Linked DNA regions of Methylomagnum ishizawai. The protein of the gene in region 1 interacts with the protein of each later gene in a pairwise test. Links are inferred from orthologs where the notes say so. Each region holds a gene or a part of one and is shown on either strand. Other genes may lie near its edges.

Evidence for each region.
Region 2: the proteins of rlmB (region 1) and tsaE interact in binary tests that used the Escherichia coli proteins (3 or more experiments, as listed by UniProt). The link is inferred for Methylomagnum ishizawai from one-to-one orthologs.
Region 3: the proteins of rlmB (region 1) and K5658_RS07680 interact in binary tests that used the Escherichia coli proteins (3 or more experiments, as listed by UniProt). The link is inferred for Methylomagnum ishizawai from one-to-one orthologs.

The regions. Positions count from the first base shown.
Region 1 is NZ_AP019783.1:3,514,780-3,520,110, forward strand. What follows is about bases 1,452-4,451. They hold rlmB (23S rRNA (guanosine(2251)-2'-O)-methyltransferase RlmB), read right to left. Parts: upstream 3,330-4,451; coding sequence 2,574-3,329; downstream 1,452-2,573. Other genes in these bases: mtnA (S-methyl-5-thioribose-1-phosphate isomerase), read right to left, coding at 1,452-2,106; K5658_RS16055 (hypothetical protein), read left to right, coding at 2,359-2,577; rnr (ribonuclease R), read right to left, coding at 3,326-4,451. Also shown: K5658_RS16040 (DUF190 domain-containing protein), read right to left, coding at 24-338; fluoride efflux transporter CrcB, read right to left, coding at 335-1,021; more of mtnA, read right to left, coding at 1,018-1,451; more of rnr, read right to left, coding at 4,452-5,331. UniProt on the Escherichia coli protein: Specifically methylates the ribose of guanosine 2251 in 23S rRNA.
Region 2 is NZ_AP019783.1:1,670,921-1,676,842, reverse strand. Bases 2,923-5,922 are described here. They hold tsaE (tRNA (adenosine(37)-N6)-threonylcarbamoyltransferase complex ATPase subunit type 1 TsaE), read right to left. Parts: upstream 4,654-5,922; coding sequence 4,192-4,653; downstream 2,923-4,191. Other genes in these bases: K5658_RS07680 (NAD(P)H-hydrate dehydratase), read right to left, coding at 4,650-5,922; K5658_RS07690 (N-acetylmuramoyl-L-alanine amidase family protein), read right to left, coding at 2,923-4,082. Outside these bases: K5658_RS07705 (6-phosphogluconolactonase), read left to right, coding at 13-777; K5658_RS07700 (class I SAM-dependent methyltransferase), read left to right, coding at 1,106-1,834; K5658_RS07695 (IS5 family transposase), read left to right, coding at 2,015-2,842; more of K5658_RS07690, read right to left, coding at 2,907-2,922. UniProt on the Escherichia coli protein: Required for the formation of a threonylcarbamoyl group on adenosine at position 37 (t(6)A37) in tRNAs that read codons beginning with adenine.
Region 3 is NZ_AP019783.1:1,670,027-1,672,949, reverse strand. It holds K5658_RS07680 (NAD(P)H-hydrate dehydratase), read right to left. Parts: upstream 2,245-2,923; coding sequence 757-2,244; downstream 1-756. Other genes in the region: K5658_RS07675 (HesA/MoeB/ThiF family protein), read left to right, coding at 2,466-2,923; tsaE (tRNA (adenosine(37)-N6)-threonylcarbamoyltransferase complex ATPase subunit type 1 TsaE), read right to left, coding at 299-760; K5658_RS07690 (N-acetylmuramoyl-L-alanine amidase family protein), read right to left, coding at 1-189. UniProt on the Escherichia coli protein: Bifunctional enzyme that catalyzes the epimerization of the S- and R-forms of NAD(P)HX and the dehydration of the S-form of NAD(P)HX at the expense of ADP, which is converted to AMP.

The DNA.
Region 1 (5,331 bases):
GATTTTACGGGAGGCGGCGGGATTCATCCGTCCTTGGCGTGGGCCAGCGCCGGCAAGCTGATGACATGGGCCAGATCGAAGCGCTTGAGCAGGGATTCGATGGCGCGTTCGGCCCGCTCCGGCTCATCGTAGAATTCGACCACCAAGGGCAAATCCAGCGACAAATCGAGCAAGGACGAGGCGTGCAACCGGCCATCGCCGCCGACGCCGATCACACCGCGCGATACGGTCAAGCCGGCCACGCCTTGTTCCTCGCGCAGGAATTTCACCAGCTTGTCCAGCACATGCTCGCCCTCGCGGATATAAACCCGCACCCAGGTCATTTGATGGCTATTCATAGCTGCCTCCCGAGATAAAGCCCCAATCCCACCGCCACCGCGCTGCCCAGGGCGCTGGCGGCGAACCCACCCACCAGCCCACCCCAACCCGCCCCGGCGGACGCCAGCCCCGGCAGCACGGCCAAGGCCGAACCCATGGCGGTCAAGCCCAGGATGCCGACCACGGCGACGGCCTGGACCGGAACCGCCCAGCCCCCATGGCGGAACACGCCTTCGGCGCACAGCCCGGCCAGCCCGCCCAAGGCCAATACCAACAACCAGCGCCCATAGGCCCCATCCTGGCCCAATCCGAAATAGACCTCGCCCGCGAACAACCTACGCCCCACGATCAAACCCACCCACACCGCCGTCACGCACAGCACCACGCTGAGGAGCATATTGGCGGCGGCTTTCCAATAACCGCCTTGCTCGATGAGATAAAAGGACTCGATGGCGAAGGTGGAAAACGTGGTGTAAGCCCCGAGGAAACCGATCAACACCGCCGCCCGGTATTCCACCACGGCGGGGAAGCGTTGCAGCATCAGTTCGGTGAGGAAGCCCATCAGGAAGGAGCCGGACACATTGACGAACAAGGTGCCCACCGGAAAATCCCGGCCCAGCCAATCATAGATGGCGTTGGCGGTCCAGAACCGCACCAAGGCACCGACCGATCCGCCCAGGGCGATGGCGACCAGGGTATTCATAGCGCCCGGGCCGCGCCGCCGTCGATGGCCAGGCGCAAAGTCCGCATGGCGTCGGGTCCGGGGTTCCGCACCACGCCATGCTCGGTGACGATGGCATCGATGAGATGGGCCGGGGTCACATCGAACACCGGGTTCCAGGCCGAAATCAGGCTGTCCTCCCGCAGGAAATAGGGATTCAAGAGTTCGCGCGGGTCGCGCTCCTCGATTTCGATGCCCGCCCCGGCTTCGGTGCGCCAATCGATGGTCGAGACCGGGGCCGCCACCATGAATTTGACACCATGATGGCGGGCGGCGACCGCCAGGGCATAGGTGCCGATCTTGTTGGCGGTGTCGCCATTGGCGGCGATGCGGTCGGCCCCGACGATCACCCATTGCACTTGGCCGGATTTCATCAGATAAGCCGCCGCCGAATCGGCGATGAGTTGGGCCGGGATGCCGTCCTGTTCCAATTCCCATACCGTGAGCCGGGAGCCTTGCAGCCAGGGCCGGGTTTCACTGGCGAAAACCTTGCCCAAGCCACGGCGGTGGGCGCTGCGGATCACGCCCAGGGCGGTGCCATAGCCGCCGGTGGCGAGCGAGCCGGTATTGCAATGGGTCAAGACGCCGGTCGCGCCCGCCAGCAGATCGGCCCCGAGTTCGCCCATGCGCCGGTTCGCGGCCACATCGTCCGCGTGGATGGCGAGGGCGGCTTCCAGCAAGGCCGGGACGGGGTCGCCCGCCACCGCCTGGATCAAACCGCGCATCCGCTCCAAGGCCCAGAACAAATTCACCGCCGTGGGCCGGGACCGGGCCAGGGTGTCGAGGTCGGCCCCGATGGCGGTTTTCCAAACGGCGGGGTCGGCGGCATAACGCGCCGCCGCCGCCAACACCACCCCGTAGGCCGCCGCGATGCCGATGGCGGGAGCGCCGCGCACGCGCATGGTGGCGATGGCCTCGGCCACCGCGCCGACCGTGGCGCAGTCGTCATAATGGAGTGTGCCGGGGAGTTGGCGCTGGTCGAGTATGCGCAACAGGCCATCTTGCCAGTACAGGGCGCGGACGCTGTCCTTGCCTTCGGTGGGATGCGGGGTCGGGATCGCGGTCATGACTGTGGGATCGGGCTGGAAAAGTCGGGCATTTTATGACAGGGGGCGCGGGGCAACAAATCCGGGGCCGGGATACTTGGGCGGTCCACCCTGCCTGGCCTGCGGCATCCGCCGGAGGATGGCTTGCGGATACGCGGTATTTCCGGGAATCTTGCGGCTTGAACTTTCCCCCCGCCGCGCCCTCTATTCCCAGCGACGGCGGTATCCCGGCTGGCGGACCGCCGTCCCATCTTCCAACCTGGATTTATCGAGATGACCGTGGGAGGGCGTATGTATTTGGAAGCCTTCATCTGGAGCTGGGTCCACCTGCATCCCGGCTATCTGCTCAGGCAAACGGCCAAATTCCTGGGATTGGCCGCCTTGATCCTGGTGCCGCTGTTCCTCAGCAATGTCTATCTGGTCAAGCAGGGCTTCAAACCCACCGCGCCCAGCTTCCATATCGAAGCCAGCCCCGACGAAATACCGCATTAGGCCGGGACCGACCCCAAACGCTGCCGCACCGCCTCGAACAACAGGATGCCGGTGGCGACCGAGAGGTTGAGGCTTTCCACCTGCCCGGCCATGGGGATTTTGACCAGGAAATCGCAGCGCTCGCGGGTCAGCCGCCTGAGGCCCTTGCCTTCCGCGCCCACCACCAAGGCCAGCGGCAGGTTCAAATCGGTTTGGTAGACCGAGCGCTCCGCCTCGCCGGCCGCGCCCGCCACCCAGATTCCGCTGTCCTTCATCCAGCCCAAGGCCCGCGCCAGATTGGTCACCCGGTAGATCGGCACGGTTTCCGCCGCGCCGGAAGCCACCTTCGCCACTGTCGGCGTGATACCCACCGCCTGATCCTTGGTCAGCACCACGCCGCGCACGCCCGCCGCGTCGGCGGTACGCAGGCAAGCGCCCAGGTTGTGGGGGTCTTGAACCTGGTCCAACACCAAGAACAAAGGCAAGGGTTCCGGGTTCTCCAAAGCCCCGCGCAACTCGTGTTCGCCCAACTCTTCCGGCATCAGCAATTCCATCACCACGCCTTGGTGATGCTTGCCTTCGGCCAAGGCGTCGAGGCGGCTTTTACCGGCGGTCTGGGCCACGATGCCCAGGGCGTCGAGTTGACGCACCAGGGCGGCGATGCGGGCGTCGCCCCGGCGCTCGTCCAACCAGACATTGACGATCTTGTCGGGGCTGTGTTCGAGGGCCGCTTCCGCCGCATGCAGCCCCGCCAGCTTACGCCGCGCCTTCATTTGCGCCTCCGCTTGCGGGGGCGGCCCGCCGGGGCCGGTTTAGCTTCGGCCTTGACCAGTTCGAGGTCGATCTTGCGCTCGTCCAGGTCCACCCGCGCCACCACCACTTCGACGCTATCGCCGAGCCGGTAAACTTTGCCGGTGCGCTCGCCCTGCAAGCGGTAGCCCACGGGATCGTAATGGAAATAATCCTTGTCGAGGGTGGAGATATGCACCAAGCCCTCGATGAAGACATCCTTCAATTCCACGAAGAAACCGAAGCCCGTCACCGTCGAAATCACGCCCTCGAACTGCTCGCCCAGTTTGTCCTGCATGTATTCGCATTTGAGCCAAGCCACCACATCGCGGGTGGCGTCGTCGGCGCGGCGTTCGGTGAAGGAGCAATGTTCGCCCAGCACCACCATATCGCTGGCGGTGTAGGGGAATTCGCCCTTCTGCTTGCCTTCCAGGCTATGGCGGATGGCGCGGTGGACCAGGAGGTCCGGGTAGCGCCGGATCGGCGAGGTGAAATGGGTGTAGGCATCCAGCGCCAAGCCAAAATGGCCTTTCTTCTCGGGGCCATAGACGGCCTGGGACATGGAGCGCAGCAGGATGGTCTGGATCAAATGCTCGTCCGGGCGGCCCGCGATTTGATCCGACAGCACGAAATAATCCTTGGGCTCGGGCGTATCGCCGCCGCCCAGATTCAGGCCCAAGCGGCCCAGGAACGCCCGCAGATCGGTCAGCTTCTCGGCATTCGGGCCTTCGTGGACACGCACCACATGGGGGATTTTCTGGCGGGCGAGATAGCGGGCGGTGGCGGTGTTGGCGGCCAACATGCACTCCTCGATCAAGCGGTGGGCGTCGTTGCGGACCACCGGCACGATCTTCTCGATCTTCTTGCCTTCGCCGAACACGATGCGCGATTCCTGGGTGTCGAAATCCATCGCCCCCCGTTCCTCGCGGGCGCGGCGCAACACCCGGTACAAGGCATGGAGTTCTTCCAGATGCGGCAGCAGGTCGCGGTACTGGCGGCGCAAGCCCTTGTCGCCCTCGACCAGCAGCTTGGCGACCTCGGTATAGGTCAGCCGCGCCTTGGAGCGCATCAGGCCGGAGAAGAAGCGCGCGCGCAAAATGCCGCCCTCGGCGGTGATGTACATCTCGCACACCATGCACAAGCGCTCGACCTCGGGCTTGAGCGAGCAAAGGCCGTTGGACAGGATTTCCGGCAGCATCGGAATCACCCGGTCCGGGAAATAGACCGAAGTACCGCGCTTCTGGGCTTCCTCGTCCAAGGCCGTGCCCGGCAGCACGTAGGCGGACACATCGGCGATGGCGACATAGAGCTTCCAGCCCTTGGCCGTGCGCTCGCAATACACGGCGTCGTCGAAGTCGCGGGCGTCCTCGCCATCGATGGTAACGAGCGGCAGATGGCGCAAATCCTCGCGGCCCGCCTTGGCCGCTTCGGGCACGTTCTCGTCCATCCCGGCGATTTGGTCGAGGACCGCGTCCGGCCATTCGGCGGGCAGGTCGAAGCTGCGGATCGCCACCTCGATTTCCATGCCGGGGGCCATGTGGTCGCCGATCACCTGGGTGATCTTGCCGATGGGATCGCGCTGGCGGGTAGGTTGCTCGATGATCTCGACCAGGACGAACTGCCCCGGCTGGGCGGCGCACAAATGCTCTTCGGGAATCAGGATATCGTGGGCGATATGCTTGTTATCCGGCACCACGTAGGAGATACCGCGCTCCTGGAACAAGCGCCCGACCAATCTTTGGGTGTTGCGCTCCAAGACCTGGATCAAGCCGCCTTCCCGGCGCCCGCGCCGGTCCACCCCGCGCACGCTGACCAAGGCCCGGTCGTCGTGCATCAGGGCGCGCATTTCCTTGGAAGAGAGATAAAGGTCTTCGCCGCCCTCGTCGGGACGCAGGAAGCCGAAACCCTCGGCATGGCCGATCACCCGGCCCGCGATCAAATCGGTGTGGTCCACCACGCAATAGCGGTCGCGGCGGTTCTTGAGGA
Region 2 (5,922 bases), 1.8 Mb from region 1 along the record:
AGGGGATATGACATGCCCAGCCTATATATTTCAGATAATCTTGACGCTATCGCAAGCGAGGTTGCCCGAATGATTGTATCTATCATCGGCGACGTGCTGTCCACTAAGCCTTATTGTATATGGGTTCCATCGGCTGGCCGTACCCTGATCGCCACTTGGGCCAAACTGCGCGAGCTATATTCTGGAGCTGTGGATTGGCAAAGGGTCGTTTGCGTTCAGATGGATGAATATTACGGTGTCCCGCCCGCCAACCCGACGAGCTTCGCGTGGCAACTCGATAATGAACTAATAAAGCCACTCGGCATCAAAAGGTTAATTACCTTTTTGAATGCCGACGGGGAACTTAAGCTTACGCCCCAAAACTACGAGCGCCAGTTATACGGGCTTGGCGGCATTGACTGCGCGGTGCATGGGGTTGGACGCAACGCCCATATTGGGTTTAACGAACCATCGCCCCACGCTTCGCTTAATGCGACCAGAATCGTAGCGCTATCCACCGATACCCGAGCGGCCAACCAGGTCGAATATACCCATGGAATTACCCTTGGTTTGGATGCGCTCACCAGCGCACGGCATTCGCTTGTGGTGATTGTCGGGATGGAGAAACGATTCGCGACAGAGTCATTGCTGACTTTGCCCAATACACCGGCCAATCCAGTATCTTATTTGCGGGCAAGGCAAAATACATCTGCTTTTATAGACAGCAGCACCATATCTGCGACAATATTAGAGCACATTCGCGCCAACCGCTTGCCGAGTGGATTTTGCCTCCACTAGCCAAATCGCCCTATTTATATTACACTTGTTCTATTCCGGGTTAGAGAAGAGGACGGCCTATTGGTGGAGGCAATAGTTTTAGCAACCTACCTTCCATGTTTCGTCATTAGCGTACAAGGCGTCTTTGGCGGAACCCATTAACACCGAAGCCGATGCCTTCGCTTGAAGGCGGTATAGGTGGGAAAAACTGAAATTTGAAGCCAGATTTGACGATTTAGTATATGGTACCGCTCCAGGAAGCTAGAGTTTGATAGCAAGGATTCATGCGCTATTGATCCGGTAATATGCAGAACCACATGGGTTTTTAATTACTTAGTGAGAAGAGAGTATGGACGATAAATTTTTCTACGCCATCACCAACCGTAAGGAACTTTTCAAGCTCTTGCCCAAGGACACTATCGGCTGCGAGATTGGAGTTCAGCGCGGCCATTTTTCAGCGATTATTCTCGAAAACGCAAATCCAAACCAACTCCACTTGATTGATCCTTGGCGCTTTTCTGAAATCGCCGAATATTCCGCCGACGGGGCCAACGTCCAACAAGTGGAACAAGATAAAATACACCGAGGCGTGGTCAAACGGTTTAAATCCGAAATCTCCACACAAAAAGTGATCCTCCATCGAAAAACCAGTGCCGAAGCCTTGTCCGATTTCGAAGACGGCTCATTGGATTTCGTTTATGTGGATGGCATGCATCACTATGAGGCGGTTTTGAATGATTTGGTCGGATACGCGGCCAAACTCAAGCCGGGCGGGCTGCTCTTAGGGCATGACTATAGCGAAAACTACCATTCTCATAGGATGGGTTTCGGGGTGGTGGGCGCGGTTACTTCGTTCCTCAACAGAACGAACTATAAAATAATTCTGCTCACCCATGAAACTTGGTCAACCTATGTACTGGCAAACGACACAACGACCGGTGCCGCCCAATATCTCATCAAGCGGCTAATGCAATCCAATATTGAATTCGTCGCGCTGCCCCAGCTTTTGTCGGCGTCGCTCAAGCACATCAGTTTCAAACGCGAAACCGGCAATTTACGCTGGATACCCTGTTTCTAATAGCAGGACGGGGATGAACACCCCATAGGACGAGTGGCTTGCGGGGCGGGTTAACCATAGGGGAACCCGCCCTTTTGTCCCGCTGGACGACCGGATAAGAGGACATCCGGCACATCTTGTGCTTTGCGCGGCGAACGCTTAAAAGACCCGTCTTTTGCGAAGCGGAAGCGGAGGAGACCCATGAGTTGCCTGGAAATCTCGGACCGGCTGTGGGAGCACGTGGAGCCATTGTTGGAGCCGTTCAAGCGGCGCAGGCCGGGCGGCTCCAAGCCGCTGGAGTTCCGGACGGTCATGAACGGGATTCTGTATGTGCTCAAGACCGGTTGCCAATGGGATTGCCTGCCGGCCTGCTACGGCTCGAAAAGCGCGGTCCACGAGCACTTTCAGAGATGGGTTGCCGCCGGCGTGTTCAAGGAGATGTTCCGCTGGTCGGCGGCGGAGTACGAGGAACTCGAGGGGTTCGACCTGGCTTGGCAGTCGATGGACGGCAGCCTGGTGCAGGCCCCGGTCCGCCAGACCCGCTGCCAGAAGGACGAGGGCCTGGGGCGCAATCCCACGGATCGTGGGCGCAGCGGTGGCAAGATCCACCTTCAGGTGGACGGGAAGGGGATGCCTTTCGCCGTCGCGCAGGCCGGGGCCAACGTGCACGACAGCCGCCTGGTGACGGTCACCGTCGAGGCGGCCGTGATCGAGGCACCCGCCGACGCCGGGCAAAGTCCCAGGCATCTTTGCCTGGACAAAGGGTATGGCTACGAACGGGTCGAGCGGGAAGTCGCGGGACTGGGCTACACCCCCCATATCCGCAAGATCGGCGAGGAGAAGCGTTCCTGCGACTCCGAGCCAACCCACCCCGCGCGGAGGTGGGTGGTCGAGCGCGCTTTCGCCTGGCTCAAGGGCTTCCGGGCCATCCGAACCCGCTACACCTGCCGGGGAGCCAACTATCTGGCCTTCCTTCAGTTGGCGTGCGCCCTGATCCTGGGAAGACGGATCGAGGCCAAAACCGTGTAAGCAGTTTATGTGCCGGATGTCCTCTAAGATAGGCTATCCCCGGCGGTTTATTCTTTCGCCCGCCTCAAGGCACCTCCGCCACCCGCAACCCCGCCGCCGCCCCCGCCCGGCGCGACTCCGCACAATACGCCCTGATCCCCCGGAACACCGAACGCGCCACCCGGTCCTGGTGGGCGTTGTTGGTCAGGTTGCGTTCCTCCTCCGGGTTGGAGATGAAGGCGGTCTCGACCAGCATGGACGGCACGTCCAGCGATTTCAGCACCGCGAACTCGGCCTTCTGCACCTCGTCGTGATGCACGGCGAAATCCCGCCTCAATTCCCGCAATACCTTTTCCGCCGCCTTGTCGCTGGCGTCCAGGGTGGCGTTCTTGGACAGGTCCACCAGCACCGAGGCCAGCAGCTTGTTCTTGTCCTTGAGCTTGGGGCCGCCCACCAAGGCGGCGTTCTCGCTGTCGGCCAGCCACCGCGCCGCCTCGCTGGACGCGCCGTGTTCCGACAGCGTATACACCGAGGAACCCTTCACCCCGCCGTCGGTATAGGCGTCGGCATGGATGGACACGAACAAATCGGCCCGCACCTTGCGGGCGATGGCGGCGCGGTGACGCAGATCGACGAACTCATCGCCGCGCCGCACCAAGACCGCCTTCATCCCCGGCTCGGCCTGGATATACCCAGCCAGCTTGCGGGCAATCGCCATCACCACGTTTTTTTCCAAAGTACCGCCGGGTCCGATGGCCCCGGTGTCCTTGCCGCCGTGCCCGGCGTCGATGGCGACCACGAAGGAATGGGCCGGTTTGGCACGGGCGCGGGCGGAATTGGTGGAAGCAGCGGCGGGGACCGGGGCGGCGGACGCGGCCCATTCCACGGTCAGGCGGGCGTGGTCGGGCCATTGCTCCATGCGGGCCTGATGGGGGGCGTTGCGCTTGGTCTCGACCAGGAGGCGGAGGCTGCCCTTGGCCTTGCCGGGCAGGGAGCCGATCCGGGCCGCGACCGGATGGGCGGCGGGCGGTTGCGCCAAGCCCCCGGCCAGGGCGGTATCGGCCAGTTCGATGGCGAGCGGCGCGTCGCCGCCCAGGCTGGCCACCCGATATCCCGGCACCCCGCTGAAATCCACCATCAGGCGCGGGTGCGGCCCCGCCGTCCATTGCACCGATTTCACCCAGACCGCCGCCGCGCCGGACTCCCCGGACACCCACACGGCGAGCCACAACAAACCACCCCATACGGACTTTTTGTTCATGTTGGATACCCCTGGTCAAGCGCTTTGGAAAAATAGCGGCGCATTCCGCGCTACGCAAGCTTTCGAGCGGGACTTATCGCCCAAAATCAACTGGCCGCGGCGGGTTCCATCACCCCGCCGCCCACGCGGCCAGGATCGCCCTGCCCTGTTCGCTATCCGCCGCCAGCGTGGCGCGGCGGCTTCCCCCCAGGATTTCCAGGCGGATATCCAGGTCGGCTCCGGGCAGGAGTCCCGCGCCGCGTCCGGGCCATTCGATGAAACAGGTGGCTCCGGGCCGGAGATAATCGCGGATGCCCATCCATTCCAATTCCTCCGGGTCGTTCAGCCGGTACAGGTCGAAATGGAACAGGGTACGGTCGGGCAGCGCGTATTCCTCGACCAGGGTGAAGGTCGGGCTTTTCACCGCGCCGGTGAAGCCGGTCGAGCGTAGGCAACCGCGCACGAAGGTGGTTTTGCCCGCGCCGAGATTGCCATGTAGATAGACCAGGCAGCCCGGCGGCAGATGGCGGTAGAGCCGGGCGGCGAATTCGAGGGTGGCGGCCTCGTCGGGCAGGTCCAGGACCGTGTTCATCGGTTCACCCAGCGGCGCAAGGGGGTCATCAAATCGCCCGCCAACAGGCCGCGCTCGCCATCGCGGGCGGCTTCGTCGCCGGCGGCGGCATGGAGGCGCACGCCCAGGGTGGCGGCTTCCAGCGGCTCCAACCCCTGGGCCAACAACCCCGCGACCACCCCGGTCAGCACATCGCCCATGCCGCCGCTGGCCATGCCGGGATTGCCCGCGATGCACACCCTGGGCAATTCGTCCGCGCCCGCGATGAGCGTGCCCGAGCCTTTCAGCACCACCACGCCGCCATAGCGGTCCTGCAAGGCGCGGGCGGCGGCATAGCGGTCGCGCTGCACCGCCGCCGTGCCGGTCCCGAGCAAGCGCCCGGCCTCGCCCGGATGCGGGGTCAAGACCCAGCGCTCGCACCGGCGCGGCTGCGCGGCCAGGAGGTTCAAGGCATCGGCATCGACCACCAAGGGCAAACCGCTGTCCACGGCGGCATCCAGCAACAGCGCCGCCCAGTCCGAACGCCCCAGCCCCGGCCCCACCGCCGCCACCGTGGCCCGGCCCAGGAGGTTTTCCACCTCGTCGCGCCGGGCCACGCCGTGGCACATGAGTTCGGGCCGGTCCAGGTTGAGGAAGGCGGCGTGTTCCGGGCGGGTGGCGAGGCTCACCAGCCCCGCCCCGACCCGCGCCGCCGCTTCCGCCGCCAGCCGCGCCGCGCCGCTATAGCCCTGTTCGCCGCCCAGCACCAGCACGTGGCCGAAATGGCCCTTATGGGCGTAGCGCGGACGCGGCGGCAAACCCTGCGCCAAGGGCGGCAGCAACAGGGCCGAAGGCTTGACCGCGTGTTTCACCATGGGCGGTGTCTCCAAATCGGCGAACACCAGTTCGCCCGCGTATTCCAAGCCCTCGCCGGTACACAAGCCCTGTTTCAGGCCGATGAAGCTGACCGTGACATCCGCCCGCACCGCCACGCCCAACACCGCCCCGGTATCGGCGCACAGGCCGGAGGGAATATCCAAGGCCAGCACCTTGCCCCGGAAGCGGTTGACGGCGCGGACGACCTCGGCGAACAAGCCCTCGATCTCGCGGTCCAGCCCGGTGCCGAACAGGCCGTCCACCAGGATTTCCGCGCCCTCGAAATCCGCCGGAATGAAATCCAGCACCGCGCCGCCCGCCGCCCGGTATTCTTGATAGGCGGCCAGCGCATCGCCCTTCAGCCCCGCCAAGGGCGCGACCGGATAGACCCTGACATCCCAGCCCGCCGCGTGGGCTAGCCGCGCCACCACATAG
Region 3 (2,923 bases), 1.8 Mb from region 1 along the record:
GGCGAGCGGCGCGTCGCCGCCCAGGCTGGCCACCCGATATCCCGGCACCCCGCTGAAATCCACCATCAGGCGCGGGTGCGGCCCCGCCGTCCATTGCACCGATTTCACCCAGACCGCCGCCGCGCCGGACTCCCCGGACACCCACACGGCGAGCCACAACAAACCACCCCATACGGACTTTTTGTTCATGTTGGATACCCCTGGTCAAGCGCTTTGGAAAAATAGCGGCGCATTCCGCGCTACGCAAGCTTTCGAGCGGGACTTATCGCCCAAAATCAACTGGCCGCGGCGGGTTCCATCACCCCGCCGCCCACGCGGCCAGGATCGCCCTGCCCTGTTCGCTATCCGCCGCCAGCGTGGCGCGGCGGCTTCCCCCCAGGATTTCCAGGCGGATATCCAGGTCGGCTCCGGGCAGGAGTCCCGCGCCGCGTCCGGGCCATTCGATGAAACAGGTGGCTCCGGGCCGGAGATAATCGCGGATGCCCATCCATTCCAATTCCTCCGGGTCGTTCAGCCGGTACAGGTCGAAATGGAACAGGGTACGGTCGGGCAGCGCGTATTCCTCGACCAGGGTGAAGGTCGGGCTTTTCACCGCGCCGGTGAAGCCGGTCGAGCGTAGGCAACCGCGCACGAAGGTGGTTTTGCCCGCGCCGAGATTGCCATGTAGATAGACCAGGCAGCCCGGCGGCAGATGGCGGTAGAGCCGGGCGGCGAATTCGAGGGTGGCGGCCTCGTCGGGCAGGTCCAGGACCGTGTTCATCGGTTCACCCAGCGGCGCAAGGGGGTCATCAAATCGCCCGCCAACAGGCCGCGCTCGCCATCGCGGGCGGCTTCGTCGCCGGCGGCGGCATGGAGGCGCACGCCCAGGGTGGCGGCTTCCAGCGGCTCCAACCCCTGGGCCAACAACCCCGCGACCACCCCGGTCAGCACATCGCCCATGCCGCCGCTGGCCATGCCGGGATTGCCCGCGATGCACACCCTGGGCAATTCGTCCGCGCCCGCGATGAGCGTGCCCGAGCCTTTCAGCACCACCACGCCGCCATAGCGGTCCTGCAAGGCGCGGGCGGCGGCATAGCGGTCGCGCTGCACCGCCGCCGTGCCGGTCCCGAGCAAGCGCCCGGCCTCGCCCGGATGCGGGGTCAAGACCCAGCGCTCGCACCGGCGCGGCTGCGCGGCCAGGAGGTTCAAGGCATCGGCATCGACCACCAAGGGCAAACCGCTGTCCACGGCGGCATCCAGCAACAGCGCCGCCCAGTCCGAACGCCCCAGCCCCGGCCCCACCGCCGCCACCGTGGCCCGGCCCAGGAGGTTTTCCACCTCGTCGCGCCGGGCCACGCCGTGGCACATGAGTTCGGGCCGGTCCAGGTTGAGGAAGGCGGCGTGTTCCGGGCGGGTGGCGAGGCTCACCAGCCCCGCCCCGACCCGCGCCGCCGCTTCCGCCGCCAGCCGCGCCGCGCCGCTATAGCCCTGTTCGCCGCCCAGCACCAGCACGTGGCCGAAATGGCCCTTATGGGCGTAGCGCGGACGCGGCGGCAAACCCTGCGCCAAGGGCGGCAGCAACAGGGCCGAAGGCTTGACCGCGTGTTTCACCATGGGCGGTGTCTCCAAATCGGCGAACACCAGTTCGCCCGCGTATTCCAAGCCCTCGCCGGTACACAAGCCCTGTTTCAGGCCGATGAAGCTGACCGTGACATCCGCCCGCACCGCCACGCCCAACACCGCCCCGGTATCGGCGCACAGGCCGGAGGGAATATCCAAGGCCAGCACCTTGCCCCGGAAGCGGTTGACGGCGCGGACGACCTCGGCGAACAAGCCCTCGATCTCGCGGTCCAGCCCGGTGCCGAACAGGCCGTCCACCAGGATTTCCGCGCCCTCGAAATCCGCCGGAATGAAATCCAGCACCGCGCCGCCCGCCGCCCGGTATTCTTGATAGGCGGCCAGCGCATCGCCCTTCAGCCCCGCCAAGGGCGCGACCGGATAGACCCTGACATCCCAGCCCGCCGCGTGGGCTAGCCGCGCCACCACATAGGCATCGCCGCCGTTATTGCCGGCCCCGCAAATGGCCGAGAGGGTCCGCGCCGTGGGCCAACGCCCGCACAGCGCGGCGAAAGCGGCGGCCCCGGCCCGATGCATCAGCTCCAGCCCCGGAATGCCCAGGGTGTCGATGGCGTAGCGGTCCATGGCCCGCACCTCCTGGGCGCGGTGCAGTTCTTTGGGCAGGGTTCGGGGCTGGGTTTGGATCATGGGCATACCTCGGACGGGTGATTCCGGTTATTGTGGCGTAAAACGGGAAACAGTGGCGAGTACCGCAACAATAGCGACCATTCCCAGGGGCTGGAAAACCCGTCATTTCGGCACCGATATCGAAATCCAGCGTCCAGGGCGCGGCAAGCGATCGCCCTATTCCCGCCCCGGCCCGCGCCGACCGATAATCCCCGTTCCAACCACCGACCGAATCAAGCTCCATGGACGACCATCAACTCCTGAGATATAGCCGCCAAATCCTGTTGCCCCAGATCGATATCGAGGGCCAGCAAAAGCTGCTGAATGCCCGCATCCTGGTGATCGGGCTGGGCGGGCTGGGTTCGCCCGCCGCCATGTACCTCGCCGCCGCCGGGATCGGCGAACTGGTGCTGAACGATTACGACCGGGTCGATCTTTCCAACCTGCAACGCCAGATCATCCATGGCACCGACAACCTGGGCGAACCCAAGGTCGAATCGGCCCGCAAGACCCTGGCCCGGCTCAATCCCGATATCACGCTCCGCACCCTGGATCGCCGCCTGGAAGGCGCGGACCTGGACGCCGCCGTGGCCGCGGTGGATGTGGTGTTGGATTGCTCGGACAATTTCGCCACCCGGTTCGCGGTCAACGCCGCCTGCGTCAAGGCCCGGAAGCCCTTGGTGTCCGGCGCGGTGATCCG